Regions from separate parts of the Nakamurella flava genome, predicted to be linked through region 2. Evidence: riboswitches for the same ligand, from Rfam matches in the RefSeq annotation. Region 2 holds a riboswitch; each other region holds the start of a gene.

Region 1 (7,470 bases), on a different contig from region 2:
CAGCAGGTCGGGTTCGCGGACCAGCGCGCGGGCCAGTGACGCCCGCTGCGCCTCACCCCCGGACAGCACCTTGGGCCAGACGTCGCTGCGGTGGCTCAGACCGACCTCGGCCAGGGCCGCCTCAGCCCGGGCGCGGTCCGGCCGGCCGGGCAGGCCGAGGACGACGTTGCGCCAGACCTTCTTCCACGGCAGCAGCCGGGGCGCCTGGAACGCGACGGCCCGCCGGTCCGCGACCTCGACTCGACCGCTGATCTCGGTGTCCAGGCCGGCCAGCACCCGCAGCAGGGTGCTCTTGCCGCAGCCGCTGGCCCCCAGCAGGGCGACGAACTCCCCCGGCGCGATGTCCAGGTGCAGGTCGTCGATCACCCGGCGGTCACCGAACGTCTTGGTCAGGCCGGTGACCCGGGCGGCGCTCAGGCTCCGGTGAAGGTCGGTCGCCATGCCAGCAACACCCTTTCCAGAAGGCGGACGAAGACGTCCGCGAGCAGCCCGAGGACCGCGTACAGCACGAGGCACAGCACGATGGTGTCGGTCTCGAAGAACTCGCGGGCGTTGTTGATGAGGAAGCCGATACCCGTGGTGGCGTTGATGGTCTCGGCGAAGACGAGGATCAGCCAGGACACCCCGATCGAATACCGCAGACCGACCAGGCCGGACGGCACCGCGGACGGCAGGATGACGTGCCGGATCAGGCCGAAGCGGCGCAGCCCGACGGTGCGGCCCGCCTCGATGAGGGCGGGGTCGGTGCCGCGGATCCCAGCGAACAGGTTGAGGTAGAGCGGGAAGAACACACCGAGAGCGATGAGGATCAGTTTCGGTTCGTCGCCGATGCCGAACCAGATGATCAGCAGCGGGATGAGCCCGATGACCGGGACGGTGCGGAGCATCTGGATCGGGGCGTCGAGAATGTCCTCACCCAGCCGGAACAGGCCCGACAGCAGGGCGATGACGACGGCGGCGGTGACGCCGATGGCCAGTCCCAGTCCGACCCGTTCGGCCGACGCGGCGATGGCCCGGGGCAGCTCGCCGGAGGACCACAGCTCGCGGGCCTTGACCAGCACGTCCTGCGGTGCGGCCAGGGTGGTCCGCGGCAGCAGGCCGGACGCACTGGCCACCGCCCAGCCGATCACCAGCACCAGGGGGCTGATCGTCTTGACCACCCAGCGCGGCACGGCGGGGCGGCCGCCCCGGCGACGGGTGTGGCCGGCGACCACCGTGGTGGCCACCGTCCGTGCCGGCCCGGAAGCCGGCTCGGCCGGCCGTTGCGCGGTGATGACACCGGCGCCGACCTGTCCGGTGACCGGCCGCACAATCGCGTCAGCCGGCATCGGAGGCCGCCTGAATCGCCTGAAGGCCCTGGTCGTACTCGGTGGTCCAGTACTGGCCGATGTCGACGGTGGCGGTGAGAATGCCGGCCTGTACGAAGGTGTCGACGATCTTCCGCTGGGAGGCGATGGCCTGCGCCGAGGTCGGGACGAAGTGGCTGGGGCGTTGCTGTTCCCCGTCCACGAAGACCTGCCGAGCCTGCTCGACGGGCTGCTTGGTCTCCCGGGCGATCACCGCGGCCCAGTCGTCAGGGTGGGACCGGGCCCAGGCGAAGCCCTTCTCGAGTCGGTCGTAGAAGTCCAGGATCGCCGCCTTGGTCGCCGGGTCGGCGTTGGTGGCCGGCCGGGTGACGTACAGGAAGTTGCCGGACAGGATGTCGCGCGCGTCGACCAGCGTGGTGGCGCCCTTGGCGTGGGCCGTGATGACCGCGTTGCCGTAGGAGGCGAGCGCATCGACCTGCCCGGACAGCAGCGCGGCCAGACCGTCGCTGGTGGACAGCGGGACGGCCTCGATGTCCGACCACTGCAGCCCGGCGGCGGCGACCGACTGGTACAGGAAGTAGTGCGCGGTGGTGTTCTGGACGTACGCGACCTTGCGGCCCTTGAGCTGCTCGACCGAGGCGATGGTGCTCCCCTCGGGAACCACCACCTCCTGGGTCAGGGTGTTGCCCTGCCGCACGGCCGAGATGGTCAGCGAGCCGGGACCACCGGACTGGGCGGCGAAGATCGGCGGGATCTCGCTGGCGCTGGCCAGATCGATGGCGTCGGCCCCCAGCGCCTCCAACTGCAGGTTGCCGCCCTGGAACAGGCTGAACTCGGTGCGATACGGGGTGTCGGCCAGTCCGGCGCTCTGCAGCAGCAGCTCCTGCTGCTTCCAGCCGGTCTCCCCGACCCGCAGCGTGACCGCGGACAGGTCGGTGCCCGTGCCGGCGACGGTCGCCGACGGAGCCGACGTGGTCGATCCCGTCGCGGCAATGCTGCCGCCACCGCAGGCGGCCAGGGTCATCACCAGACCCAGTGCGGCGGCGGTGGCCGCGGTGGTGGAGGCGAGGCGCCGCCGGAGCGAGCGTCTGGTCATGGGAGGGCCTTTCGAAGAATTGTCGCCCGAGGGTCGAGGTGCTCGGGCGTCGCCGAGGCGAGGGGAAAACACCGACGGCGATGGCCGGTGCGGTGGTCCGTCGACGGTGACGGTCCTGCGGGAAGGTCGGACCGGAGGTGCGCGGCGTCCCGGATGCGGCCGCCCCGCCCAGATGGCCGGCCGCGGCGGCGATGTGCGCCGGGGACGCACTCTGCGCGAGGGGACGTCGATGCCGACCGGGCCGCGCGTTGATCAGCGATCCGCGGAGCGGACCACCGTCGGGGACGCGGGAGGGACCGTCAGCGGCCGACAGCGGCCGGGCGGCGACGGATCAGTGGGTGCCGGGAACCGAGGTCGTGGTCAGCGACAACAGAGCGCGCTGGAGACGCGCTGCAGATCGACGTGACGTCGCTGCACGGACAGCACGGACACGACCCGGCGCTGCGCCGGCTGGTCGTTCGTGGTCGTCATGCGTTCGGTTCTTCCCTGAGGGGCCCGGTGGAACGGGCCGCGCGCTTGCCGGCATCTCGTCGATGCCGACCAGGTCCTCACCCGGAGCACCCCGCCGCGATGGGAGGGTTGCCGTCCAACAAGCCGGGGCTGTGCGCTGGAACTCGTGACCTGCGATCAAGGTAGATCACCGCTGCGATGCGGTCAAACATCTGTGGCCCCCGTCAGCGTGAGACAGACCACGCTGACCGACATCTCGCCTCGGGTGGTGGACGGCCGGCGGGAATACGCCCGCCCTCATCGACCGAGTGACCGGATGATCATCGATATACCGAGAGGGTCTGCACGCCGTGGTGTTTCGCCCGCCCTGCCGCGGGTATCTGCATCCCAGGCGCTGGCTTTGGGTCCATGACCTTCCCTGCCGGGCGGTGGAGCACTCTCGGGCAGCGCCGCCCTCTTCGGCTCAGCCGATCCCGGCCATGCGCGCGGCGTGCCGGTTGTGCTCGGCCACGACCGGCTCCATGTCGACGGTGACCACCCGGCCCTCCTGCACCAGCACCCGGCCGTCGACCACCGTCCAGTTCGCCCGCTGGGGCGCGCAGAACACCGCGGCGGCCACCGGGTCGGCCAGGCCACCGGCGAAGTCGATGGTGTTCAGGTCGAGCGTGAAGAAGTCGGCCCGCTTGCCGACCGTCAGGGCGCCGATGTCGGTGCGTCCCAGCAGTCGCGCACCGCCCAGCGTCCCCAGTTCGAGCACCTGCCGGGCGGTGACCCATTCGTGCGCCCGCAGCGGGTGCGAGGTGGGCAGCAGACTCGCCGGGCCCTCCGGTGGGCGCAGACCCATCCGCAGCCGCGCCAGCAACATGGCCTGCCGCACTTCGGCCAGCATGTTGGAACTGTCGTTGCTGGCCGAACCGTCGACGCCCAGGCCGACCGGCACTCCGGCGTCCAGGTACTTCTTCACCGGCGCGATGCCCGACGCGAGCCGCATGTTGGACGACGGGCAGTGGCAGGCGCCCGTCCCGGTCGCCGCGAACAGGGCGATCTCGGTGTCGTCGACGTGGATGGCATGCGCGTACCAGACGTCGTCGCCCACCCAGTCGAGCTCCTGCATGTAGGCCACCGGCCGCAGGCCGTGGTGCTGCAGGGTGAACAGTTCCTCGTCGAGGGTCTCGGCCAGGTGGGTGTGCAGCCGCACCCCGTGCCGGCGGGCGAGCTCGGCCGAGTCCCGCATCAGCTGCGAGGTCACCGAGAACGGCGAGCACGGGGCCAGCACGATCTGCGTCATCGACCCCGGCCGCGGGTCGTGGTGCGCGGCGATGACCCGTTCGCAGTCGGCCAGGATCGCGTCCTCGTCCTCCACGCAGGAGTCCGGCGGCAGGCCGCCCTGCGACTCCCCCAGCGACATGCTCCCGCGGGACACCGCGAACCGGATACCCAGCTCGGCGGCCGCGCCGATCTGGTCGTCGACCCGGCAGCCGTTCTGGAAGACGTAGGCGTGGTCGAACAGCGTGGTGCACCCGGACAGGGCGAGCTCCGCACCGCCGACGAGGGTGGCGGTCCGGGCAGCCTCCGGGGTGCGGGAACCCCAGATCTCGTAGTGGGCCCGCAACCACGGGAAGAGATTGGTGTTCTGCCCGGCGGGCAGGTTGCGGGTCAGCACCTGGTCGAGGTGGTGATGCCCGTTGACCAGCCCGGGCAGCAGCAGCTGATCGGTGAGATCGATGACCTGGTCGGCGGTCTCGGGAAGCTCCGTAGTGGGCCCGACCTGCTCGATGACGCCGTCGCGGACGAAGAGACCGCCGTCGGGGATCTCCCGGCGCTGTTCGTCCATGGTGACCAGGACGGTGGCGTGACGGGCGAGCAGGGTGGACACAGGCAGACCTCCGGGGTGACGACGACGTCGCGCCCCAGTATCGCGGTCGCCGGGCCCGGGGCCGCACCGGGTCAGGACTTGCCCGGCCACCCCTCGGTCGAGGAGATGGTGCCGTCCGCCGCCGCGGCGGCGAGCTGGGCGTGGTCCCGTTCGGTCTGATCGGCGTAGGCCAGTGCGAAACGCACCAGCGCCTCCTCGGCCTTGTCGTTCGTGCCGAGGTAGTCGGCGATCGCGGCGGCGTCGCCACTGCGGGCGTGGGCCCGGGCCAGGACGCGGCCACACGCGCCGGCGAACTGGCCGAGGTACGGAGCGATGACGTCGCCCCGCGGGATCACCTTGCCGTCGCGGAACTGGCGCACGTAAAAATCCGTCCGGTCGTCGCCGACCCCCACTGACGTCCACCCCAGGAACATGTCACCGGCCGACTGGATGAGTCGCTGGCCCTGGACCACCCGGGCGCCGTGGTTGTCCTGCCTGGCCGGCGCCAGGAACGGCTCGTACACCGACGCCGTCGCTTCCTTGATCTGGAAGAAGAGCGGGTCGCCCGACGCGCGCTCCTCGGCCAGCATCAGACCGATCCGCATGCCGACACTGCCCACCCCGACGACCTGCTGGACGACGTCGACGATGTCGAACCGGGACAGCAGGCTGGACAATTGGGCCGGCACCGAGTGCAGGTAGTTGTCGATGGCCTCCTGCAGGGTCCCGGCGAACTGGCGCAGGTCGTGCGAGCGGTAGGGCGGATCCTCGGAGATGCGTCGCCGGCCGTCGGAGACCATCACCAACTTCCTGGCCGCCCCCCGGCTGGTCCGCTTGCGGGCCTGCTTCTCGATGAGCTGGTCCAGGCCGCTGTCCTCCGCGCCGGAGAGGAAGTGCACCAGGGATGCGGCGTCGACGGTGTCCGACCAGACCTGCAGGATCGTCGAGGTCGCGTACCGGCGCATCCATCCCCGGTACTCCCGGTATCCCGATCGGACGGCCTGCACGGCCAGCTCCTGGCTCACCCCGTTCTCCCGGGCGAGCACGGGCACGCTGGCCAGGAAACGCTTCAGATCCCATTCGAACGGCCCGGGCAGGGTCTCGTCGAAGTCGCGGAGGTCGAACGCCAGGGTGCGCTCCGGGGTGTTCCAGAGACCGAAGTTCAGGACATGGGCGTCACCGCAGAGCTGGACCATGATCTCGGTGTGCGGGGTCGAGGCCAGGTCGGCCGCCATCACCGCCGCCGCGCCCCGGTAGTAGGCCCACGGCGAGGACGCCATGCGGCCGTGGCGCAGGGGCAGCAGGCCGGGCAGCCGGACGTTCTCCTGACCGAGGATGGTCTGCAGCGGATCGTGACCGCGGGTGGCCGGATCCCAGTGCCCGAGGGCCTTGCGTCCGACCAGGCGGCGGTCGGCGCGGCCGGGACCGACGTGCTCGGGCGCGAACGCCACCCCCAGATGATCGTGCGGCGCCGCCTGTGTCATGGCTGAACCCTAGGACCCGCCCGGCCCGCGCCCAGGGGAACACCGGACATGTCCCGCCAACGGGTCGGGCCCGGGCCCACCGGGGTCGCCGGGTGGATCGGTGCCGAGGTGGACGCTCAGCCGGGCGGACGGCGGCGGCGGGCTCCGCCGACGAAGAACGGCAGGGCGATGAAGATCAGCGGCAGGACCGCGATCCCCCTGGTGACGACGACCAGGACGGCCACGAGGATCACGATCGCCACGGTGAGGACGACGCCCGCGACCGCCGGGGTGGGCGTCGGCCCGGTCGCGGGCGCCCGGTACCGGCTGTGCGAGGTCGGGGGCGGCGCCCACCGGGTGTCGGCGCGGTAGGCCGGCACCGGTCCCGGGCGACGGGCGTCGCCGCCACCCGTGGCCGGTGTCCCGTCGACGACGTCCGGCCCGAACACGGCACCGAAGCCTGGTAGGTCGTCGAACAGGACCCGCAATTGATCGACGTAGACCGCCGCGTACGCGTCGGTGGCGCGGCGGTCGAATTCCTCGGGATCGAGCCGCCCCTCGGTGAAATGGTCGGCCAGCAGGCGAACGGCCCGTTCCCGGTCCCCGTGCCCGGCCCGGACGCGGCGGCGGCCATCGCTGGGTTCCACCATCGGACCTCCTCGGGTGCCGCCTGCGCCGCAGACCCCTGCCCTGCGCGACCCCTGCCCTGCACGATACGCACCGCGACTCGCGGCCCCCCGGCCTTCGGCACGAACCGGCACTTCGCCACCCCTGCGGCAAATGGGCGTTTCGCTTCGCCGTGCGAACGGAGCCGGAGCATGATCGATCCGCAGTTCCCGGCGTCCGGTCAGTCGCCGCCCGGGCCCAACCTCAGGAGGTCCCTCTTGGCCACCATCGATCGATCGCCGGCCGGTCCGGAGCAGTCCGCCGGACACGGCCTCGGTACGAGTCTGAAACCGCGTCACGTCACCATGATCTCGATCGCCGGGGTCATCGGCGCCGGGCTGTTCGTCGGGTCCGCCACGGCGATCAACCTGGCCGGACCGGCGGTGCTGCTGTCCTACCTGTTCGCCGGGACACTCGTCGTCCTGGTGATGCGCATGCTCGGCGAGATGGCCACCGCCCATCCGGACACCGGCTCGTTCTCCACCTACGCCGACCGGTCCCTCGGACGCTGGGCCGGATTCTCCGTCGGCTGGCTCTACTGGTGGTTCTGGGTGCTCGTCATCCCGGTCGAGGCCACCGCCGGCGCGCTCATCCTGCACAACTGGCTCGGCGGCGAGCAGTGGATCTGGGCCG
Region 2 (7,470 bases):
GATCGTGTCCACCTCGATCCGGACCATCGCCGATGACCTGCAGGGTCTGTCGGCCCAGGCCTGGGTCACCACCGCCTACCTGATCACCTCGACGATCACCACGCCGCTGTACGGCAAGTTGTCGGACATCTACGGCCGCCGGCCGATGTTCCTCATCGCCATCAGCATCTTCGTGGTCGGATCGGTCGCCTGTACGTTCTCGACCTCGATGTACGAGCTCGCCGCGTTCCGGGCCCTGCAGGGTCTCGGTGCCGGTGGCCTCATGTCGATGGCCTTCGCGATCCTGGCCGACATCGTGCCGCCGCGAGAGCGGGCCAAGTACCAGGGCTACTTCCTGGCCGTCTTCGGCACCTCGTCGGTCATCGGCCCGCTGGTCGGCGGTTTCTTCGCCGGCGCCGAGTCGATCCTGGGCGTCACCGGCTGGCGCTGGGTCTTCCTGATCAACGTTCCGATCGGCATCATCGCCCTGATCGTCGTGGCCAAGGTCCTGCACCTGCCGCACATCCGCCACGACCACCGCATCGACTGGTGGGGCGCCGCCGCGCTGATCATCGGCCTGGTACCGCTGCTGCTCGTCGCCGAGCAGGGCCGCGAGTGGGGTTGGGGATCCCTCGGCGTCATCAGCCTGATCGCGCTGGGCGTCGTCGGTCTGGTCGCGTTCGTCCTCGTCGAGATCCGCATGAAGGACGAGGCCCTCATCCCGATGCGCCTGTTCCGCAGCCGCGTCTTCTCCATGGGTCTGGGCGCGAACGTCCTCATCGGCATCGGCATGTTCGGTGCGATCTCCGTCATCCCGCTGTACCTGCAGCTGGTCAAGGGCGCCTCGCCGACCGAGTCCGGTCTGCTGATGATCCCGATGATGATCGGCATCATGGGCGGCTCGATCGTGTCCGGTCAGCTGACCAGCAAGACCGGCCGCTACAAGATCTTCCCGGTCATCGGCACCGCACTGCTGACCGCCGCGTTCCTGCTGCTGCTGACCGTCACGATCGACACCAACATCTGGCTGCTGTTCGGCAACTTCTTCCTGCTGGGCCTCGGCCTGGGGCTGAACATGCAGACCCTGATGATCGCCGTCCAAAACGCGGCCCCGGCCAAGGACATGGGCGTCTCGACCTCGTCGGCCACGTTCTTCCGTCAGCTCGGCGGCACGCTGGGGGTGGCCGTGTTCATCTCGCTGCTGTTCAACGCCTGGCCGACGAACATCGTCAGCTCGGTCGCCACGGCCGGCAGCAACCCCTCGTTCCAGCAGGCCATCGGGGCGGCCGTCGCCGATCCGAATAGCGGCAGCCACGGGGTGGCCACCGCGCTGGCCGCGGCCGGCCAGGGTGACCTGAGCGGGATGGAGTCGATCGGTTCCAGCCTGACCAACAACTCCTCGTTCCTGTCGACGCTGGACCCGGCCATCGCCCGGCCGTTCCAGGAGGCGTTCGTCACCTCCGCACAGATCGTCTACCTGTGCGCCGCGATCCTGGCCGCGCTGGCCTTCGTCGTCGTGCTGCTGATGAAGGAGATGCCGCTGCGCACCATGTCGGCCATCCAGGAACGGATGACCGAGGACGCCTCGATCGCCGCGGAGACCCTCACGGTCGCCGAGCCGATGGAGGCCGATCAGGCTGCCCCGACCAAGAGCCTGGCCGGCTCGAACGGTCACACCGACGGTGCCGTCCCGGCCGGCGTCTCGAACGGCACGGTCCTGAACGGGACCCCGGTCAACGGCTCCGCGAATGGCCACCATGGTCGGCACGCCGGCTCGGCCGCCACCGAGGCCCCGGTCCCCGTGCGGCGCGGCCGCCACGCGGCGCCGGACGATGAAGACGACGTCGCCACCGCCGGCTCCGCCGGTCGCCACGGCGCCTGACGCACCACCCGAACGGCCCCGATCCTCCGCGCGAGGGTCGGGGCCGTTCGTCGTCCCAGCGCGATCGGCGTCCGGCAGCGTTCTTCCCGTCCACACCGGGCCCGGTGCTCCATCGCCCGGCGCGCGGCTCAGCCGGTCAACCGCCCGACGGCGATCGAGGTGGCCTCGTCGGGCTTGCGGCCCCCCTGCCAGTAGAAGCCGGTCGGTTGGCCCTGTGCGTCGACGGCGAGCCCGATCGAGCCGGTCCCGAGCCCGGTGGCGCCGTTGGTCCGGCTGTCGTCGGCGTGCGGTGAGGTCGTCGAGTCGATGATCTGCAGCCGGTAGGCACCGCTGATCGTGGGGTCGGGTTCCGGGACGGTCGCGGCGATCATGACGTGCCCGGTGTCGCGGGACTGCGTGTCCGGGCTGACGAGCCAGGCCACGATGTCGCCGGGGCGGATCTCCGGGACCGTCGGCACCCGGGTCCAGTGCGCGTCACCGGCGCCGAGGCGCGAGAAGAAGCCCTCGAAGTCCTGGGCCAGGGCTCGGCCCGCGGAGGCCGTGGTCGGGATCTCGGCCAGCGCCGCCGGCGAGACCTGCGTGAGCGTGTAGTCGATGAAACCGGAGCAGTCGTAGTCATACCGGCCGGCGGCGGCGTCCACCGCCGTCTCGTGCTGGTAGTCGCTCTGCCGCATCCCGCTGAGCTGGGTCTGGGCGGAGGCCAGCAGGGCCGCCGTTCCCGCCGTGGCCGGCGATGCGGTGGTACTCGACGTCGACGGGGTGGGCTCGGCGACCGACGACGCGGCCGGCTCGGCACTCGGGGTCCCGGTCGAGCTGGTGGCCCTGCCCGCGCCACAGGCCGGCAGCACGGCGAGAACGAGCGCTGTCAGCGCAATCCAAGACGCCGCCCCTGTGGTGGAGGACGCCGTCGACCGATTCATGAGCCGGAGTAGATCACCGGCCCGGTGCACCGACGCGGCCGATCACCGGATCGAGATCGCCCGCCGGTCGCGGCGGGCCCCGCCCGATGGTCGAACGGGAACGCCGCGCCCGACGGGCGGCAGCCTCAAAGCCAGGGCGCGAGTGCCGGCAGCGGCCGGTCGTCGTCGGCCGGCACCGGCCGTCCGTCGACGACGACGTACTCGACGCGCGGTCCGTGGGCGGCGATCTCGGCGACGGCCGCGATCAGTCGCTCGGCGTGTTCGGTGGTGGAACCGAGGCCGACGGAGACCCGGACGGCCTGTCCCGGTCCGGTGCCGTCGGAGCAGCCGGCCGCCCCGAGCAGCCGGCGGACCAGCGGGTGTGCGCAGAAGGCGCCGTCCCGGACGCCGATGCCGTGTTCGGCCGACAGCGCCGCGGCGACGATGGAGGCGGGCACCCCGGCGACGGTGAAGGTGACGACACCGATGGAGTCGGCGGCGCCGCTGAACAGGGTGTGCACCGACACCCCGTCGATGGCCGCCAGCCCGGCCCGGATGGTGTCGGTCAGCGCCGCCTCGGCCTGCTCGCGGGCCGTCGCGTCGGAGGTGGCGAGGGCGTGGCAGGCAGTGGCCAGGGCGACGGCGCCGGCGACGTTGGGCGAGCCGGCCTCGTGCCGTTCCGGGCCGGTCTTGTAGACGGTGCCGGTCTCGGAGACCGTCGCGGTGGCGCCGCCGCCGATCAGGTACGGCGGGGCGGCGTCGAGCCAGTCCGAGCGCCCGACGAGCACGCCCGCCCCGTACGGCGCGTAGAGCTTGTGGCCGGAGACCGCGACGTAGTCGACGCCCAGCTCGGCGATGGAGAACCGGCGGTGCGGGGCGAGTTGGGCGGCGTCCAGGGCGATCCGGGCGCCCCGGGCCTTGGCGACCCGGGCCAGCTCGGCCACCGGCCACAGCTCGCCCGTCACGTTGGAGGCGCCGGTGATGACGACGAGGGCCGGGCCGGGTGCCCGACGCCGCAGGGCGTCGTCGACCGCGCCGACCGCGAGTTCGGGCAGCGCCGGGACGGGCAGGCGGACGACGGTGCGCCCATCGATGCCGTCCTGACGCTCCCAGGGCAGGAGCGCCGCATGGTGCTCGGACTCGAACACGACCACGGTGGTGCGGCGAGGAATGCTGTGCGCCAACAGGTTCAGCGAATCGGTGGTGTTGCGCGTGAAGATCACGGTGTCGTCGGCGCGACCGCCGACGAACGCGCGGACCGGCTCACGGGCGCCTTCGTAGAGCGCCGTGGACAGCTTGGAGTGCCAGCCGGCGCCGCGGTGGACGCTGGCGTACCCGGCGATGCTGCGCTCGACCGCTTCGTGCACGACGCGCAGCGCCGGGGCCGACGCGGCGTGATCGAGGTTGGCGTAGGCGATCTCGCCCCCGCCGACCAGCGGCACGAGGGCGTCCTGGCCGACGATGTCGAGCCCGGGGGCATGGGGGTGGGTGACGGTGGGGCGGTCGGCGCACGCGGTGGCGGCGTCGGCGAACCGGGGGAGGGGCCGGTGGGTGAGGGCGGCCAGCAGGTCAGGACGTCCGGCCAGGTCGAAGGAGGAGTCGACGAGAGTCATCGGGGTGCTCCGCAGGTACTCGGGGGCCACCCGTCGGGGAAAGGCCCGCGCTTGCCGGGGCGCCCTTCGCGCCCGGCCAGGTCTTCACCCGGGGCACCCCACCGCGGAAGGAGGGTTGCCGGTCAGCAAGCCGGGGCTATCTGCTGACACTCATGACCTACGCCGGGGACGATAGCACCGGGTCCGTGGCGGCCGGGACAGGGTGTGGCCCGGGTCACATGGTGGTGCCGGGGTCCCGGGCCGGACCGTGGACGGTGGATGCTCCCGGCCCGGAGATGACCGTTCCGACGATGGTGTTGGGCGGTACCGACCCGCCGGTGATCGGCGTGGTGCGGGCGTCCGGGGCGTCCTCGGCCGGCGGTCGGCGGACCAGAGCGGCCATGACGACGAGCCCGAGGACGGCGATCCCGCTCATCGCCAGGAAGGTGACGGCGGCTGCGGTGTCGGAGGCGTGCAGCGCCGGGATGAGATAGCGCTGCAGGTCGGGGTCGAAGCTGTTGTAGTTCAGGCCGGTCTGCTCGGCGGCCTGCATGCTGTCCCGGAACCGATCGGCGGTGTCACCCGGCAGGTCCTGCCCGGCCCGTTCGACGTTGTCGAGCAGGTTGGAGACGTAGACGGTGTGGAACAGCGCGTACAGCAGCGCGATGCCGACGGCCCCGCCGCCCTGTTCGGCGGTGGCGGAGACGCCGGAGGCCTGACCGTCGTCGCTGTCCGGGATCGAGTCGAGGCTGACCGGGTCGTTCACGGTCAGGGTGATGGCCAACCCGATGCCGTAGAGCAGGAGGCCGGGCAGCAGCGCGAGGTAGGTGTCGTGGCCGACGCCGATCGCCAGGGCCACCCCGGACAGCGCGATGCAGGCGAAGCCGGCCATCAGGGGCGGCCGGCCGCCGGCCTTGTCGTACCAGCGTCCGGCCAAGGGGGCGAGCGCGATCATCGGCAGGGTGGTGGGGATCAGCGCGAGCCCCGCCAGCGCCGGGTCCATGCCCAGGTTGAGGATCAGGATGAGCGGCAGGATGACGCCCAGGCCCATCTCGCAGACTCCGGCCAGGCCCTGGGACAGGGTGGCGCCCAGGTAGTTCCGGTGCCGGCGGAGCAGCGTGAAACTCATCAGCGGGTTCTTCGCGGCCCGTTCCCGGCGGACGAACAGCACCGCGGAGACGACGCAGACGACCAGCGGAACGACGACCCCGGGGGACGTCCAGCCCCAGACCGTGGTCTGGGCCAGCCCGAACACCAGGCCGACCAGGATGAGGCTGAGCAGCCCGGCGCCGGTGAAGTCGATGTGCGCCTTGCCCGTGCGGGGCTGATCGGCCGGGACCGATCGCAGCGTGGCCAGCACGGTCAGGATCAGTAGCGGGACGTTGACCAGCAGCACGGCCCGCCAGCTCAGCGTGGAGGTCAGGACGCCGCCGATGGTCGGGCCGAGCGCCCCGGCGACGGCGGCGACTCCGCCCATGGTGCCCAGCGCCCGTCCCCGCGCGCTCTTGGGGTAGGCGGCGCTGACGATGGCGACCGAGGCGGGCAGCATCAGCGCGCCGCCGACGCCCTGGACGACCCGGGCGAGCAGCAGGATGCCGAACGTCGGCGCGAACCCGGCCAGTGTGGAGGCGCCGCCGAACAGCACGCTGCCGATGAGGAAGATGCGCCGCAGGCCGAGCAGGTCGCCCAACCGCCCGCCGAGGACCAGGAGGCCGGCCAGTGGCAGCAGGCTGCCGTTGAGCACCCACTGGACGAGGGCGGACCCGATACCGAACGAGTCCATGATGTCGGGCAGCGCCAGCGGGACCGCGGTCTGGTCGACCAGGATCATCGCGTTCGCCAGGGTCATGGCGACGAGGACCAGCGTGGGGGAGGCCGAACGACCGGAGCCGGACCCGGGGTCCGCAGAGGAGGCTGCCACTGCTGAACGGTAAGGGGAGTGGGCCCGGCCCGACAGTGGAAAGCCGGAAGGGAGGACGCCGGGCACCCGAGCGGGTGACGCCGGCAGAGAGATGATGCTGGTGGCCAGGGCCGGGATCGAACCGGCGACCTTCCGCTTTTCAGGCGGACGCTCGTACCAACTGAGCTACCTGGCCGAGAAAGGGCCGGCTTCACCGAAGTGAAACCGGCCCCTCTGGCGACCCCGACGGGACTTGAACCCGCGACCTCCGCCGTGACAGGGCGGCGCGCTAACCAACTGCGCCACGGGGCCTTGGCTGTGCGGCTCCGAGACCTTACCAGTCTCACAACCGCGGTACTGCGTACCCCCAACGGGATTCGAACCCGTGCTACCGCCTTGAAAGGGCAGCGTCCTAGGCCGCTAGACGATGGGGGCTGGGATCTGACACCCAGCTCCAACGGCTGTCCGTTGGGAGCTCAGAGAGCATACGACACGGGGTCGGCCACTTCCAAAACGGCGGCCGCGGGGTCCGCCCGCGGGCGTCGTGCGCGCCCGGCTGCCGCCCGGTCCCCGCCGCACGATCAGGTGGCACCGCCCCGTTGACCTGCGGTGTCGCGCGGTCGGACCCGCAGTATTCCGAGATCCATCAGAGCGAGGAGTACAGCATGGCCATGGTCCGACCGCCCGTCACCCGACCCCTGGCGGCCGCCGCCTGTGCGGTGGTGTTGTCGCTGACCGCGGGGTGTGTCGGCGGTGCGTCGCGGGCCGACGGCACCTCGGCGTCCCCCACCGGCACGACGGCCTCCGCCGCCGGGTCCACCGCGACCTCGCCGTCGACCCCCGGGGGGCCGGCCACCAGCCTCGCCCGTGGGCAGCTGTTGACCGACGCGCCCCTGACCGGAGCGGCGGCGCTGCCCAGCGCGGCCCGCAATGCGCTCATCACCTACGTGTCCCAGGGACCGGACGGGCGCCCCGTCGTCGTGTCCGGCACCGTCTCCACGCCCGCGGGCAACCCGCCCGAGGGCGGCTGGCCGGTGCTGAACTGGGCCCACGGCACGACCGGGTGGGCCGACACCTGCGCGCCCTCTCTGGATACCGCCGACGGCCCGGAGCACGACTATCTGGGCGGTGTCTCCGACGTCATCGACACCTGGGTGTCCAAGGGCTACGCCGTCGTCCGCACCGACTATGTCGGTCTGGGGACGCCCGGCGGTCATC
Region 3 (7,470 bases), on a different contig from region 2:
CCGCGGCGCCCGGACGTCGGCACCAGAACGTCGACCGGCGCGCCCGCAGCCGCGGCGCCGACCGGTTCGAGGTGACCGAACGGCAGGGTGATCGCGCTCCACTTGGGCCGAAAGCCACCGGTGCTGTGCAGCAGGATCAGGCGCCGGTCGGTGACCAGGGCGGTCACGTTCCCGGCCATCACCTCACGGTCGTCGTCGGATTGCCGGACCCGGCCGGCGGTCGACCGGGACACCACGCTCTCGTCGCCGCCGACGTACTGCGCGGTCGCCGCGCGCTCCCCCTTGGCCGGCTTGGTGCGGCCCAGAACGCGGTCCCAACTGTCCATCCCGGTGGTGGTCACGCTTCATCTTCCCCCGCTCCGGCGTGCGCCACGGCCCTGACAAGCCGATCCGGGAGCCCACGGGGCCGACCCTCCCGCGATACCCGGCGATGCCGGCCCCGGGTCTGGGCCTGACCTGTTCGGTGGGTCTAGGGGCGCGGCTGAGGGAACGTGCCGCGGATCGCAAGCGGGAGGAACAGCGGTGGGCCGACGTCGCCACCGAACGGCCGGAGGAATCGGGGCCGACGACCGGTCAATCTTCCGCCGTGCGGACGGACGGCGAAGCCCGGCACCGATGCGGTGCGGAAGGTGCCCGCCCGGGCTGTTTGGATTGGCCCATGGGCACCATCGATTTCGCCGCGTCCGAGCGGTCCCGGGTCGGTCTCGAGTGGGAGATCGCCTGCGTCGACCGGCGCAGTGGCGAACTCTCCCCCGCCGCCCCCGAACTGCTCGCCCGGCTCGGTGCGGCGGAGGGTTTTCCGCACGTCACCGGCGAGCTGCTCACCAACACCGTCGAGATCGTCAGCGCCCCGCACCACCGCGTCGGCCACGCGGTGGCCGACCTGACCGCCATGGTCGACCGGGTCTACCGGTTCGCCGAGCCGATGGGGGTGCAGCTCATGTCCTCGGGCACCCACCCGTTCAGTCAGTGGTTCGGCCAGCAGGTCACCCCGGGCAACCACCGTTACGACACCCTCATCGACCGGACCCGCTGGTGGGGCCGGCAGATGATGATCTGGGGCGTGCACGTGCACGTCGGTATCGAGGACCGCGACAAGGTGCTGCCGATCATCGACGGACTGCTCACCTACGTCCCGCACTTCCAGGCCCTCAGCGCCTCGAGCCCGTTCTGGTCCGGCGAGACCACCGGCTACGCCTCGAACCGCGCGCTGATGTTCCAGCAGTTGCCGACCGCCGGACTCCCCCCGCAACTGTCGGACTGGACCCAGTACGAGGCGATGGTGGACGACCTGCTGCACACCGGGGTCATCGACGTGTTCAGCGAGCTGCGGTTCGACATCCGCCCGTCCCCGAAGTGGGGCACGATCGAGATCCGTACCTTCGACGGCATCTCGACGGCCAGCGAGATCGGGTCGATCGCCGCGCTCACCCAGTGCCTGGTCGAGTACCTGTCCCGCGAACTGGACGCCGGTCGCGAGATCCCGACCCTGCCCCCGTGGTTCGTCCGGGAGAACAAGTGGCGCGCCGCCCGGTACGGGATGGACGCCATCATCATCCAGAACCGTTCCGGCGACGAGCTTCTTGTCGGTGACGACCTGCGCCGGCTGATCGGCGTGCTGGAACCGGTCGCCGCCGACCTGGACTGCGTGAACGAGCTGCAGGACATCCTGCACATCGTCGAACACGGAGCCAGCTACCAGCGGCAGCTGGCCGTGGCCCGCGCCAACGAGGGCAGCCTCAAGGCCGTCGTCGCCGCGTTGGTCCGGGAACTGCGCGAGGGACACCCGGCGGACTGACCCGCCGGGTCACCCTCGCGCCGGTTCAACGACGCAACGCCCGGGCGGCCAGCGCGTTGCCGAGGAACTGGGCCAGCTGGACCAGCACGATGATGGCCAGCACCGCGATCCAGGTGACCACCCAGTTGAAGCGCTGGTAGCCGTAGGTGATGGCGAAGTTGCCCAGGCCCCCGCCGCCGACCGCGCCGGCCACCGCCGTCATGTCGACCACGGCCACGAAGACGAACGTGTAGCCGAGGATCAGCGGCCCGAGGGCCTCCGGGATGAGCAGGGTGGTGATGATCCGCCACGGACCGGCGCCCATGGCCCGGGCCGCTTCGATCACGCCCGGGTCGATGGTCACCAGGTTCTGCTCGACGATCCGGGAGATGCCGAACGAGGCGGCCAGCGTGAGCGGGAAGATCGCCGCCGCCGTGCCGATCGTCGTCCCCATCGCGGCCAGCGTCAGCGGCCCCACCGCGGTGATGAAGATGATGAACGGGATCGGCCGGACGATGTTGACCAGCACGTTCAGGATGGCGGACGCGGGCCGGTTGGCCAGCAGGCCGCCCCGTCGGGTGGTGTACAGCAGGACGCCGAGCACCAGGCCGAAGAACCCGCCCAGCAGCATGGTGACGGTGACCATCACCAGGGTCTGGACGATGGACGTCGCAAAGACCGGTCCGAGGACGCTCCAGTCCTCGTTCATCCGGTCACCTCCTCCACGGTGGTGACGGTCCGCAGCTCGGCCACCGTCGCGTCGACCGCGGCGTCCGATCCCGACAACGCCAGCGTGATGTTGCCGAACGAGCCGTCCCGCAAGGATGTGATGCCGCCGAAGACGACGTCGAACTCGAGGTCGCTGACCCTGGCCCGGGCGGTCAGCACCCGGCCCAGCTGGTCGCCGGCGGTGACGTCGACCGACACCAGCCGGCCGGGGTAGCTCTGCCGGAGGCGCTCGATGTCCTCGGGTTGCGGACGATCCCGCAGGGCCGATTCCACGAACGCCCGGGTGGTCGCCGCTTTCGGCGCGGAGAACACGTCGTACACGGTGCCCACCTCGATGAGTCGGCCCTTCTCGAGCACGGCGACGCGGTCGGCGATCGCGCGCACCACGTCCATCTCGTGGGTGATGACCACGACGGTGATCCCCAGCTCGGAATTGACCCGGGCCAGGAGCCGGAGCACGTCCTGGGTGGTCTCCGGGTCCAGCGCGCTGGTGGCCTCGTCGGCCAGCAGAATGGCCGGGTTGGTGGCCAGCGCGCGGGCGATGCCGACCCGTTGCTTCTGGCCACCGGAGAGCTGGTCCGGGTAGGCCCAGGCCTTCTCGAGGAGGCCGACGAAATGCAGGAGCTCGGTCACCCGCTCCTTCTGCCTCTCCTTCGACCACCCGGCGACCTTCAGCGGATAGGCGACGTTCCCGAAGACGGTGCGCGAGCGCAGCAGGTTGAACTGCTGGAAGACCATGCCCATGCCGGAGCGGACCGTTCGCAGTTCGCGTTCGGACAACGTGGTGATGTCCGTTCCCTGCACCTGCAGCGAACCCGACGTGACCTTCTCCAGGGCGTTGATCAGCCGCACCAGCGTGCTCTTGCCGGCGCCCGATCCGCCGATGATGGCGAAGATCTCGCCGGCGTCGATGTCGAGCGAGATGGATTGCAGGGCAGTGACAGTTGCCGGACCGGTGCCGAAGGTCTTGCCCACGTCGCGGAACTGGATCAGTGGTGTTGTGGTCATGGTGCCTCCCCGTCTGCCGAGAGCCGGGTCACTGCGCGCTGCGGACGGTGTCCTGGAGCTGGCCCAGGATGGTCTGCAGGTCGGCCTCGGGACGATCGACGATCACGGCCGTGCCCTGCGAGGCCTTCACGACGGCATCGGTCACCGATGGGTCGTGGTAGAGCTCGACGAGCTTGAGGTACGTGGGGTTGGCCTTGTCCGCGTCGCGGGCGACGAACGCGTTGATGTATGGCTCCGCGGCCGGCTTGGACGGATCGTCGTTGTACAGCGCCTTGGACGGATCGAGCTTGGCGTCCAGCGCGAAGTTGTTGTTGACGACCGCGGCGTCGACCGAGGACAACGAGGTCACCGTCTGCTGGGCGTCCACCGGGACCACCGTCACCTTGGAGGCGGCGGTGTCGACGTCGGCCGGGGTCGACAGCACGGTGCCGCCCCCGGTCAGCGAGATGAGACCGGCCTGCTGGAGCACGAGCAGCGCCCGGGCCTGGTTGGTCGGGTCGTTAGGGATGGCCACCTGACCCCCGGCCGGGATCTGGTCAAGCGCGGTGTATCGGTTCGAGTACAGCCCCAGGGGCACGACGACGGTCGAACCGATCGGGGTGAGGGTCTGACCGGCCGAGACGTTGTAGTTGGCGAGGAACAGCAGGTGCTGGAACAGGTTCAGGTCGATCTGCCCCTGGGCGAGCGCCGGGTTGGCCTGGGTGTAGTCGCCGAAATTCACGGTCTGCAGGTCGATGCCGTTCTGGCTGGCCAGGTTCTTCAGGATCGGCCAGTAGTCGGCGCTGGCCTCGGTGGTGCCGACGCGCACCACCGCCTTGTCGTCGCCCGACTTGGTGAGGTTGACGATCAGCAGGGTGGCGGCGACGACGACGGCCACCGCTGAGACGGCGGCGCCGACGAGCAGGCCGCGACGGGACTGACGGCGATCAGGCAGCCGCGGCGGGAGTGAGGGCTGGTCGGGGGTGTCGGATCCGGTGGACATGCGGGTACCTCTCGGGAGCGCCGGGCGCGATCGCCCGGTCGGGTCAGGATGGGAAGCGGCGAGTTCGACTGACTGCGGGCGTCACCACGTCATCTCCGACACACCCGAGGGGTGCGGAAGACTGGTCGCCGCTGATGTCCGTCGCGGAAGTGCAGTGCGCCTGTTCAGTCGCCGGTACAGAGCCGGCCGGGCGTCACGGCGTGGGAGAACAGGGCCGGCGGCGTCAACTGCGACACCCGTGGTTCACGGGGTCGGTCGATCGGGGCACCAGCACGCACCCGGCGACGGTACGGGCTGATTTGACCGATGTTCAACTCCGGACAGCAGATCGTGGGCAACACCACCCCCGACCGTCGCGGATCAGGCGGCTGGCCGGAAATCGTTGCGACGGAATGCGTCTGACGGTGGCGGTCGTCATGCTTCGAGCTTCGAGCACCAGGTTGACCGACCCGCCGCCATGTCTTATGGTCGCGGCAGGTCACGAGTATCAGCGCACAGCCCCGGCTTGCTGATCGGCAACCCTCCGTCCGTGGTGGGGTGCTCCGGGTGAGGACCTGGCCGGTCGAATGATGCCGGCAAGCACGGGCTCCGCGACGGAGCCCCTACCGGACGACGGGAGGGCTCAATCCACCATGACGCGTATCGACGCGACACCACGCGTGTTCGCCGGCCTGTGCGCCTGCTTCCTGGCCGCGGCCAGCGACCGCTCCTGCCGCCGGCACATCGACCTGCAGCGCGTGTCCAGCGCCCTGTGTCCGGCCGGCTGACCCAGCTCTGCGCTGAACCGGTCCCTTCGGCGACCACTTCTGTTGCGCTGCCGGTCTTCTCGGCGCGCTGATCTTGCGTCCTCCCGTGGTGGTCGTCGCCGGCGACCACCACGGCAGCGACCCGTGTCCCGGTCATCGCGTCCGCCACCCGACCCGATGCCTGTCCGTCGCACCCCTTACGGGGCCCGGCCCGAAAGCCGTCATGTCCTCTTCGCTCATCGAGCATCCGGGGGCGTCGCATCCCGATGCCGACCCGCGCTCATCGTCCCTCGACCCGTCGAGCCTGACCGTCGTCCGGTCCCGCCACCCCTGGCGGTGGGCCGCGGCCGCCGGCGCGCTCGTCCTGGTCGCCCAGTTCGTCAACGGTCTCATCACCAACCCCGGCTGGGACTGGCCCGCGTTCGCCGACTACTTCACCGCTCCCGCGGTGCTGCGGGCCCTGTGGCTGACGGTGCAGCTCACCATCTACGGCACCGTGCTCGGTTTCGCGCTCGGTATCGCACTGGCAGCCGCCCGCCTGTCGAAGAACCCGGTGCTGCAGACGATCTCGTGGACCTACGTCTGGGCCTTCCGCTCGATCCCGTTGATCGTGCAACTGCTGTTCTGGTTCAACATCGCCTACCTCTACCAGAGCATCTCGATCGGGGTGCCGTTCGGACCCGGCCTGTTCAGCGTCGACGTCAACTCCACGATCAGTGGGATGGCCGCCGCCGTCATCGGTCTCGGGCTGCACCAGGCCGCCTACTCCGCCGAGATCATCCGCGGCGGCATCCTCTCGGTCGACCCCGGTCAACTGGAGGCGGCGGCCGCGTTGGGCCTGCCCCGCCGGCGGCAGTTCTTCCGCATCGTGCTGCCCCAGGCCATGCGCGGCATCCTGCCGAACGCCGCCAACGAGGTGATCAGCCTGTTCAAGGGCACGTCCATCGTCTCCACCATGGCGATCGCCGAGCTCTTCTACCAGGTGCAGGTCATCTACGGCCGCAACGGGCGGGTCGTCCCGCTGCTCATGGTCGCCACCGTCTGGTACATCGTGCTGACCACGGCCCTGTCGGTCGTCCAGTACTACGTGGAGCGGCACTACGCCAAGGGGGCCGTGCGCACCCTGCCGCCGACTCCCTGGCAGCGCCTGCGCGCTCGGGTGAACGGAGACGCCCGATGAGCGGCCTGTTCGACCGGCTGCGCGGCCGCCGCTCCGGAGCCCCGGCACCGGCCGACTCGGCGGACGCCCTGGAGATCTTCGGTGTGCACAAGTCCTACGGCAAGCTCACCGTGCTGGACGGCATCGACTTGCGGGTTCGACGGGGCGAGGTGGTCGCCATCATCGGACCGTCCGGCTCGGGCAAGTCCACCCTGCTCCGCTGTATCAACCACCTCGAGAAGGTCGACCAGGGTCTGATCCTGGTGGGTGCCGAACCCATCGGCTACCGCCTGCAGGGCACCCGGCTGCACGAACTCTCCGAGCGGGACATCCTGCGTCAACGCGTCAAAGTGGGCTTCGTGTTCCAGAACTTCAACCTCTTCCCGCATCTGACGGTGCTGCAGAACGTCGTCGAGGCGCCGGGCTCCGCGCAACGCCGTCCCCGGGAGGAGGTGCTCGACCGGGCCAGGGAGTTGCTCGCCGCGGTGGGGGTGGCCGACAAGGCCGACGCCTATCCCCGGCAGCTGTCCGGCGGCCAGCAGCAGCGGGTGGCCATCGCCCGGGCGCTGGCTCTGGAGCCCGAGGTCCTGCTCTTCGACGAACCGACCTCGGCCCTGGATCCGGAACTGGTCGGCGAGGTCCTCGCCGTGATCCGGGATCTCGCCGCCCAGGGCCGGACCCTGGTCATCGTCACCCACGAGATCGCCTTCGCCCGGGAGACCGCCGACCGGATCGTCTTCATGGATCAGGGTGTCGTCGTCGAGGAAGGGCCGCCCGCCCAGGTTCTCGACCGTCCCGCCCAGGACCGGACCCGCGCCTTCCTGCAGGCCGTCCTTTGATCCGGGCGCCAGCCCGGCGCCCCCTCTCGACTTCCTCTCCCGCACCCGGGGGCGCGCACCTGCGCCGCCCCCGGTCCTCGGCAATCCCTGTCACCCGCCGCTCCACCCCAACGAAAGGATCCACCATGCTCACCCGACTCCGTCGCGGCGCCGCTGTGACCTCGGCCGTCATGGCCGCGGCTCTGATGCTGGCCGCCTGCGGCGGCGGCTCGTCGACTTCCCCGGCCGCG
Region 4 (7,470 bases), on a different contig from region 2:
TGGTCGACAAGCTGGTCCGCCGGCACCCGCACGTCTTCGCCGACCCCACCGAACGGGAACGGCTGCACACGGCCGCGGACCAGCAGCGCCGCTGGGACGAACTCAAGACGGCCGAACCCGGCCGGTCCGGTCCGCTGGACGGCGTGGCGCTCGGCCAACCCGCCGCCGCACTGGCCGGCAAGATCGGCGCCCGGACGGCCCGGCACGGTCTACCCCTCGATCTGCCCACCGGCGACTCGGTCGGCGAGCGGCTCTACCGCATCGCCGCGCGGGCCGGGGCGGCGGGAGACGATCCGGAGTCGGAACTCCGGGCCGTCGCCCGCACCCAGGCCTCCCGGTTGCAGGGCGATCACTCGCCCGGGTAGACCACCCCGAGCCGCCGACGCACCTCGTCGATCAGCTCGAGTACGGCGACCGACTCCGACGGCGGCAACAGCGGCGACACGGTCGCGCCGCCGTCCACCAGCGTCGCGAAATGCGCCGCCTCGTAGGCCATCCCGCCCGACCCCGGCAGGTCGTCGGCCGGCCGCACCAGCGGGTCGTCGGATCCGGTGGGCCAGAGCGTCATCGTCGCGGGGGCATAGAACGGGCCGGTGAACTCCACCCGGCCCGCCGTTCCACAGACCGCGGCCGTGGTCGGCGTGACGGCCAGCAACGTCGTCGACAGGCAGGCCTGCGCGCGGCCTGCGCTCAGCACCAGGGAGACCTGGGCGTCGACACCCGTCTCCGTGCGCGTGCCGACCGCGACGACGCCCGGGGCGTCGTCCACCGGAGGATGTGTCCCGGGCACCCCGAGGACGAACGAGGCCAGGGACAGCGGGTACACGCCGAGGTCGAGCAGGGCCCCGCCGGCCAGGTGCGGATCGAACAACCGGTCCGTCGGGTCCGGGGTGAAGTACTGACCGTGGTCGGCCAGCACGGTCGTCACCTCGCCGAGGGCCCCGTCGGCCAGCAGCTGTCCGAGGACGTCGGTCTGCGGCAGGAACCGCGTCCACATCGCCTCCATCACCAGCACCCCCGCCGTGGCGGCCGCATCGACGACCTCCCGGGCCTCGCGGGCGTTGCGGGTGAACGCCTTCTCCACCAGTACCGGTTTGCCGGCGGCGATCGCCAGCAGGGCCTGCGCGTGGTGCTCGCTGTGCGGGGAGGCCACATAGACCGCATCGACCTGCGAGTCCTGCACCAGTGCCTGGTAGGAGCCGTGGGAGCGGGCGATGCCGAACCGGTGGGCGAAGGCGGCCGCCCGCTCGGCCGACCGGGAACCGACGGCCACCACCCGCTGCCGGGTGTGGCGGTGCAGCGCCTCCGTGAAGCCGGCCGCGATACGGCCCGGCGCGAGTACCCCCCAGCGCAGCGGCGGGGCGAGCGACGGATCTGGTGTGCGGGCGACGGGGAGGGAACTCACGATGGCATGCTGCCCCATCGGGGGGCCGCGCCGGGCGACCGGGGCAGCGTCGAACAGCGGATCGAGCGGAACGGAGAAGCGGGACCGGTGGAGGACCGACACGCGAGCCGGGCGGCGGCCGACACCGAGCGCTCGCGGACCCGCGACACCCTGCCCGGTGCCTCCAGCGCGGCGGTACCCGGTTCACGCCTGCGACGCTCGCGTCTGGCCCTGCGGTCGGCGCTCGGCCCCGCGTTCGTGGCCGCGGTCGCCTACGTCGACCCGGGCAACGTCGCCGCGAACCTGTCGGCCGGGGCGTCGTACGGCTACCTGCTGACCTGGGTGCTGGTCGTCGCGACCGCGGCGGCCGGTCTGGTCCAGTACCTCTCGGCGTCGCTCGGCATCGTCACCGGCGCGTCCCTGCCGCAGCTGCTCGGCCGCCGGCTGCGCACCCCGGGCCGGTTGGCCTACTGGGCGCAGGCCGAGGCCGTCGCGATGGCCACCGACCTGGCCGAGGTGATCGGCGGAGCGGTGGCGCTGTACCTGCTGTTCGACGTCCCACTGGTGCTGGGCGGTCTCATCTCGGGCGTCGTGTCCCTGGGGCTGCTGGCCGTGCAGGACCGCGGCGGCCAGCGGCCGTTCGAACGCGTCATCACGGCGTTCCTGCTCGTCATCGCCATCGGCTTCGTGTCCGGGCTCTTCGTCGCCCCACCCGACCCGGCGGAGGTGGCCGCCGGACTGGTGCCCCGCTTCGACGGCCTGGGATCGGTGCTGCTGGCGGCGGCCATGCTCGGCGCCACCGTCATGCCGCACGTGGTCTACCTCCACTCGGCACTCACCCGGGACCGGTTCGGAGCGGGGGACCAGCGGACCCCGGCCGGGCCGGCGCGCACCCGGCTGCTGCGGGCCACTCGGCTCGATGTCGTCCTGGCCATGCTGCTCGCCGGTGCGGTCAACATCTCGATGCTGCTGCTGGCCGCCTCGGCCCTGCGTGGACGGGACGACGTCGACACCATCGAGGGCGCGCACGCCGCGGTCAGCGCCACGCTGGGCACCGGCATCGGGGTGCTGTTCGGGCTCGGCCTGCTCGCCTCCGGCCTGGCCTCGACATCGGTCGGCTGTTACGCCGGGAGCGCGATCATGGAGGGTCTGCTGCGCCGCCGGATCAACCTGTTCGTCCGGCGGGCCGTGACCCTCGCGCCCGCCCTGGTGCTGCTCGCCGTCGGTGCCGACCCGACGACCGTGCTGATCCTGTCGCAGGTGGTGCTCTCGTTCGGGCTGCCGTTCGTGCTCGTGCCGCTGCTGCGGCTGACCGGCGACGCGACGGTGATGGAGGGTTCGGTCAGCGGACGCCCGGTCCGGGTGCTCGGCTGGCTGATCGCGGCGGCGATCGTCGCCCTCAACGCGGTGCTGATCGTCGGAGTGATCAGCGGGTCGGCCTGACGTACCGGGCTCAGCCGGCCGTGCGCAGGGCCCGCTGCGGGTCCAGTCGGCCGGTGCGCAGCGCCCACCGCTCGAACCACAGGGTGAAGAACGGGGGGATCGACGCGACCAGGGCGAGGCCGGTGGTGATCCAGGTCCAGCGCTGGGCCCGAGCGGTCAGCAGCGCCACGACGACGTAGGCCACGAAGATCCCGCCGTGGATCGGGCCGAAGACCTTGACCCCGACCTCGGTCGTCCCGGCGATCCACTTGAAGTACATGCCAATGAGCAGGCCCGTCCAGGAGACGGCCTCGGCGATGGAGACGACGCGGAACGCGGTGACCAGGGCGCGGGGGGACATGCCGTCCAGTCTGGCCCGGCCGGGCGCGGGGTTCGGTGCCGCGGCCGCGGATCGCGGCCCATCTCACAACCGTCACGACGGCGAGGTCGGACGTTCACCCACCCGGCCGAACGGCGGCGACACATCGCCGTTACACTCCGGGCACGGTCTTGAGTCCCAGCCACAGGCCCCGGCCGGCTGGGCGGCAACCCTCCTTCCGCGGTGGGGGTGCCCCGGGTGACGACCAGGCGGGCCGCTGCGGTGGCGGTTCGCAAGCGCGGACCGGGACCCCAGAGGTCATCCGACCAGGGACCGGTCCCTGTCTCGGCAGGAGTGCATCCCCGATGAGCACCAACTGGTCCTTCGACACGCGTCAGATCCATGCCGGCCAGCAGCCCGACCCCACCACCAAGGCGCGGGCGCTGCCGATCTACCAGACGACGTCGTACGCCTTCGACTCGTCCGAGCACGGCCGCAAGCTGTTCGCGCTCGAGGAACTCGGCAACATCTACACCCGGATCATGAACCCGACCCAGGCCGTGGTCGAGGATCGCATCGCCTCCCTGGAGGGTGGGGTAGGGGCGCTGCTGCTCGCGTCCGGGCAGGCCGCCGAGAGCGTCGCCATCCTCACCATCGCCCAGGCCGGCGACCATGTCGTTTCCTCGCCGCGTCTCTACGGCGGCACCTACAACCTGTTCCACTACACGCTGCCCAAGCTCGGCATCACCGTCGACTTCGTCGACGATCCGGACGATCTCGAGTCCTGGCGGGCCGCGATCAAGCCCAACACCAAGGCGCTGTACGGCGAGACCATCTCCAACCCCCTGCTCGACGTGCTCGACATCGCCGGGGTCGCGGGCGTCGCCCATGAGGCCGGGGTGCCGCTGATCGTCGACAACACGGTGCCCACGCCCTGGCTGATCCGGCCGATCGAGCACGGCGCCGACATCGTCGTCCAGTCGGCGACCAAGTACCTGGGCGGGCACGGCACCGCGATCGGCGGCGTCATCGTCGACTCGGGGAACTTCGACTGGCAGGCCGACCCGGGGCGCTTCCCCGGCTTCAACAACCCCGACCCCAGCTACAACAACCTGGTCTGGGGGCGCGACCTCGGCCCGGAGGGCCTGTTCAAGGCCAACGTGGCGTTCATCTTCAAGGCCCGGCTGCAGCTGCTCCGCGACGTCGGCCCGGCCATCTCGCCGTTCAACGCGTTCCTCATCTCGCAGGGCATCGAGACGCTGTCGCTGCGGGTCGAGCGGCACAACGCCAACGCCGAGGCGGTGGCCCGCTGGCTGGCCGACCGGCCTGAGGTCGAGTCGGTGTCCTACCCGGCGTTGGAGTCCAGCCGGTGGAACCACCTGCAGCGCAAGTACGCCCCCCGGGGCGGCGGGCCCATCGTCTCCTTCGAGATCAAGGGCGGGGTGGCGGCCGGCGCGGCGTTCAGCGACGCGCTCGAGCTGTTCACCAACCTGGCCAACATCGGTGACGTCCGCTCGCTGGTCATCCACCCGGCGTCGACCACGCACGGCCAGCTCAGCCCGGAGGAGCAGCTGACCACCGGTGTCACCCCGGGCCTGATCCGGTTGGCCGTCGGCATCGAGGGGATCGACGACATCCTCGCCGACCTGGAGGCCGGCTTCCGGGCGGCCAAGCAGGACTGACCGGTCCGTGGACAGACCGACCTCGGCGATGACGTCGGTGCATCGGTCCGGTGGCGACCCCGTGGTCGCCGTCGGGCCGGTGACCGGCGGTCGCCCGGCCGACCGACCGGACGCCGGGACCGACCGCTGGTTCGCCGATCTCGGCCGACTGACGGTCGAGGACGGCACCACGCTGCCCGCCCTCACCGTGGCCTACGAGCAGTGGGGGCGCCTGAACGCCCGGCGCGACAACGCCGTGCTGGTGCTGCACGCGTTGACCGGGGACAGCCACGTCGTCGGGCCGGCCGGACCCCAGCAGCCGACCCCGGGCTGGTGGGACGGGTTGATCGGCCCCGGCGCCCCGCTGGACACCGACCGGCTCTACGTCCTGGCCGCCAACGTGCTGGGCGGCTGCCGGGGGACCACCGGCCCGTCGTCCCCGGCGCCGGACGGCCGGCCGTGGGGATCGCGATTCCCGCGGATCACCGTCCGCGACCAGGTGGCCGCCGAGGTCGCCTTCGCCGACCACCTGGGCATCGAGCGGTTCCACACCGTCGTCGGCGGGTCGATGGGCGGGATGCGAGCCGTGGAGTGGGCGGTCGGTCATCCCGACCGGGTCGCCCGATCGGTCGCCATCGCCACCGGCGCGGCCTTCAGCGGCGACCAGATCGCCTGGAGCACACCGCAACTCGACGCGATCCGACTCGACCCCGAGTTCCGCGGCGGCGACTACTACCCCGGCGCCGGACCGGTGCGGGGGATGGCGGTGGCCCGCCAGATCGCCCACGCCACCTACCGCAGCGCGCTCGAGCTCGACGTGCGCTTCGGCCGTGACCCGCAGCCGGCCGTCGACGGTGCCGCCGAACAGTTCGCCGTGCAGTCCTACCTGCGCCACCACGGCCGCAAGCTCGGCCGCCGCTTCGACCCGAACTCCTACCTGGTGCTCACCGAGGCGATGAACTCCCACGACATCGGCCGGGGCCGCGGGGGCATCACCGCCGCCCTGCACCGCATCACGGCCGAGCTGACCGTTGCGGTGGTGGATTCCGATCGCCTGTTCCCGCCCGCCCAGGGCGAGGTGCTGGCCACCGCCCCCGCCTGCCGGGCACTGCACGTCCTGCACTCGGAGTACGGCCACGACGGTTTCCTCATCGAAGCCGGGGCCGTCGCGGATGTCGTCCGGGATGCCGTCGGCAACTGACATCCGGGGACCCGCGGAGGTCGGCCGCGCTCGCGCGGGGGATTGGGGCTTGGTGTCGGACTTCACCGGCCGGTCACGGTGCGGTGCCAGGATGGGGATGACCCGGGGGCGACAGAAGGCAGGACATCGATGGGCATCCGACTCGGTTACAAGGCGTCGGCCGAGCAGTTCGGTCCGAACGATCTCATCCGGTTCTCCGTGACCGCGGAGGAACAGGGCTTCGACTCGGTCTTCATCTCCGACCACCTGCAGCCCTGGCGGCACGACGGGGGACACGCACCGGCCGCCCTGCCGTGGCTCGGCGCGGTGGGGGCGCGGACCGAGCGGCTACTGCTGGGCACGTCGGTGCTGACGCCCACGTTCCGCTACCACCCGGCCGTCATCGCCCAGGCGTTCGCCACCCTCGGACTGCTGTACCCCGAGCGGGTCATCCTGGGCGTCGGCTCGGGGGAGTCCCTCAACGAGGTCGCGCTGGGCCTGGAGTGGCCGGACGGCAAGGAACGCTTCGCCCGCCTCAAGGAGGCGGTGACGCTCATCAAGAAGTTGTGGACCGAGGACCGGGTGACCTTCGACGGCACCTTCTACTCGACCGACAAGGCCACCATCTACGACAAGCCCACCCAGCCGGTACCGCTGTACATCGGGGCCTCCGGTCCGGCCGCCACCCGGTTGGCCGGCCGTGTCGCCGACGGGTTCATCACCACCTCCGGCAAGGCCCCCGAGCTGTACTCCGAAACCCTGCTCCCGGCGCTGGCCGAGGGCGCGGGCAAGATCGGGCGCACCCTGTCCGATCTCGACCTGCTCATCGAGATGAAGGTGTCGTTCGACCCGGACGCCGACCGGGCCTTGGCCGACACGGCCAACTGGGCCGCGCTGGCGCTGTCGCCCGAGCAGAAGAGCGGCGTCGAGGACCCGATCGAGATGCAGCGGCTGGCCGATGAGCTGCCGGTGGAAAAGGCTGCGTCCCGGTGGATCGTCTCCACTGACCCGGATGAGCACGTCGAGAAGATCCGGCGCTACCTCGATCTCGGCTTCACCCACCTGGTCTTCCACGCCCCCGGAGAGGACCAGGAGCGGTTCCTGCGGCTCTACGGCGAGCACGTGCTGCCGCGGCTGCGGGCACTCTGATCGAGCACGGGTCGACTCCTCGTCCCGTTTGCGACCCCTGCTGCGCACCTGCCGGGCGACCGGAAGCTGAATTGATACAGAAAAACTGCCCCGTTCCGCCGCCCCCGTCGGGTGGGCGGCGTCGTCTGGCTCTAGGCTGAGCCCCGGAACCCGGCGCGGCCGACCTGCACCACCGGTCGGTCGACCGCCTGCCAACAACTCGCACCAGCGAAGGGATGTGCCTGTGGCGGCCATCGAACTCATCGGCGCACGTGAAATTCTCGACTCCCGTGGCAATCCCACGGTCGAGGTCGAGGTCGCTCTGGACGACGGCTCGCTGGCCCGGGCCGCGGTCCCGTCCGGCGCCTCCACCGGC

What was found. A riboswitch is a leader RNA that binds a small molecule or an ion and turns the genes downstream of it on or off. The one in region 2 is predicted to bind S-adenosylmethionine.
Region 1: linked by a shared signal. The riboswitch ahead of FDO65_RS23215 (putative leader peptide) and the one ahead of FDO65_RS13105 (aminotransferase class V-fold PLP-dependent enzyme) in region 2 are both predicted to bind S-adenosylmethionine.
Region 3: linked by a shared signal. The riboswitch ahead of FDO65_RS23035 (putative leader peptide) and the one ahead of FDO65_RS13105 (aminotransferase class V-fold PLP-dependent enzyme) in region 2 are both predicted to bind S-adenosylmethionine.
Region 4: linked by a shared signal. The riboswitch ahead of FDO65_RS09095 (bifunctional o-acetylhomoserine/o-acetylserine sulfhydrylase) and the one ahead of FDO65_RS13105 (aminotransferase class V-fold PLP-dependent enzyme) in region 2 are both predicted to bind S-adenosylmethionine.

The regions. Positions count from the first base shown of each region.
Region 1 covers NZ_SZZH01000001.1:887,243-894,712, reverse strand. The annotation lists gene FDO65_RS04035 (ABC transporter ATP-binding protein) at 1-441, opposite strand, end outside; gene FDO65_RS04030 (ABC transporter permease) at 414-1,328, opposite strand; gene FDO65_RS04025 (ABC transporter substrate-binding protein) at 1,318-2,403, opposite strand; gene FDO65_RS23215 (putative leader peptide) at 2,764-2,874, opposite strand; SAM riboswitch class IV at 2,911-3,025, opposite strand; gene FDO65_RS04020 (8-oxoguanine deaminase) at 3,317-4,729, opposite strand; gene FDO65_RS04015 (DUF2252 domain-containing protein) at 4,801-6,192, opposite strand; gene FDO65_RS04010 (DUF1707 SHOCT-like domain-containing protein) at 6,309-6,821, opposite strand; gene FDO65_RS04005 (amino acid permease) at 7,143-7,470, shown strand, end outside.
Region 2 covers NZ_SZZH01000003.1:290,618-298,087, forward strand. The annotation lists gene FDO65_RS13095 (MDR family MFS transporter) at 1-1,861, shown strand, start outside; gene FDO65_RS13100 (hypothetical protein) at 1,990-2,781, opposite strand; gene FDO65_RS13105 (aminotransferase class V-fold PLP-dependent enzyme) at 2,907-4,373, opposite strand; SAM riboswitch class IV at 4,416-4,531, opposite strand; gene FDO65_RS13110 (MFS transporter) at 4,588-6,273, opposite strand; tRNA gene FDO65_RS13115 (tRNA-Phe) at 6,372-6,448, opposite strand; tRNA gene FDO65_RS13120 (tRNA-Asp) at 6,488-6,564, opposite strand; tRNA gene FDO65_RS13125 (tRNA-Glu) at 6,615-6,687, opposite strand; gene FDO65_RS13130 (alpha/beta hydrolase family protein) at 6,918-7,470, shown strand, end outside.
Region 3 covers NZ_SZZH01000001.1:907,439-914,908, reverse strand. The annotation lists gene FDO65_RS04125 (hypothetical protein) at 1-341, opposite strand, end outside; gene FDO65_RS04120 (glutamate--cysteine ligase) at 659-1,798, shown strand; gene FDO65_RS04115 (methionine ABC transporter permease) at 1,824-2,486, opposite strand; gene FDO65_RS04110 (methionine ABC transporter ATP-binding protein) at 2,483-3,514, opposite strand; gene FDO65_RS04105 (MetQ/NlpA family ABC transporter substrate-binding protein) at 3,543-4,496, opposite strand; SAM riboswitch class IV at 4,973-5,084, shown strand; gene FDO65_RS23035 (putative leader peptide) at 5,129-5,263, shown strand; gene FDO65_RS04100 (amino acid ABC transporter permease) at 5,466-6,422, shown strand; gene FDO65_RS04095 (amino acid ABC transporter ATP-binding protein) at 6,419-7,240, shown strand; gene FDO65_RS04090 (ABC transporter substrate-binding protein) at 7,366-7,470, shown strand, end outside.
Region 4 covers NZ_SZZH01000001.1:2,015,054-2,022,523, reverse strand. The annotation lists partial or broken gene FDO65_RS09115 (nucleoside triphosphate pyrophosphohydrolase) at 1-344, shown strand, start outside; gene FDO65_RS09110 (Gfo/Idh/MocA family protein) at 350-1,423, opposite strand; gene FDO65_RS09105 (Nramp family divalent metal transporter) at 1,412-2,827, shown strand; gene FDO65_RS09100 (DUF3817 domain-containing protein) at 2,838-3,167, opposite strand; SAM riboswitch class IV at 3,313-3,430, shown strand; gene FDO65_RS09095 (bifunctional o-acetylhomoserine/o-acetylserine sulfhydrylase) at 3,491-4,807, shown strand; gene metX (homoserine O-acetyltransferase MetX) at 4,815-5,987, shown strand; gene fgd (glucose-6-phosphate dehydrogenase (coenzyme-F420)) at 6,117-7,115, shown strand; gene eno (phosphopyruvate hydratase) at 7,339-7,470, shown strand, end outside.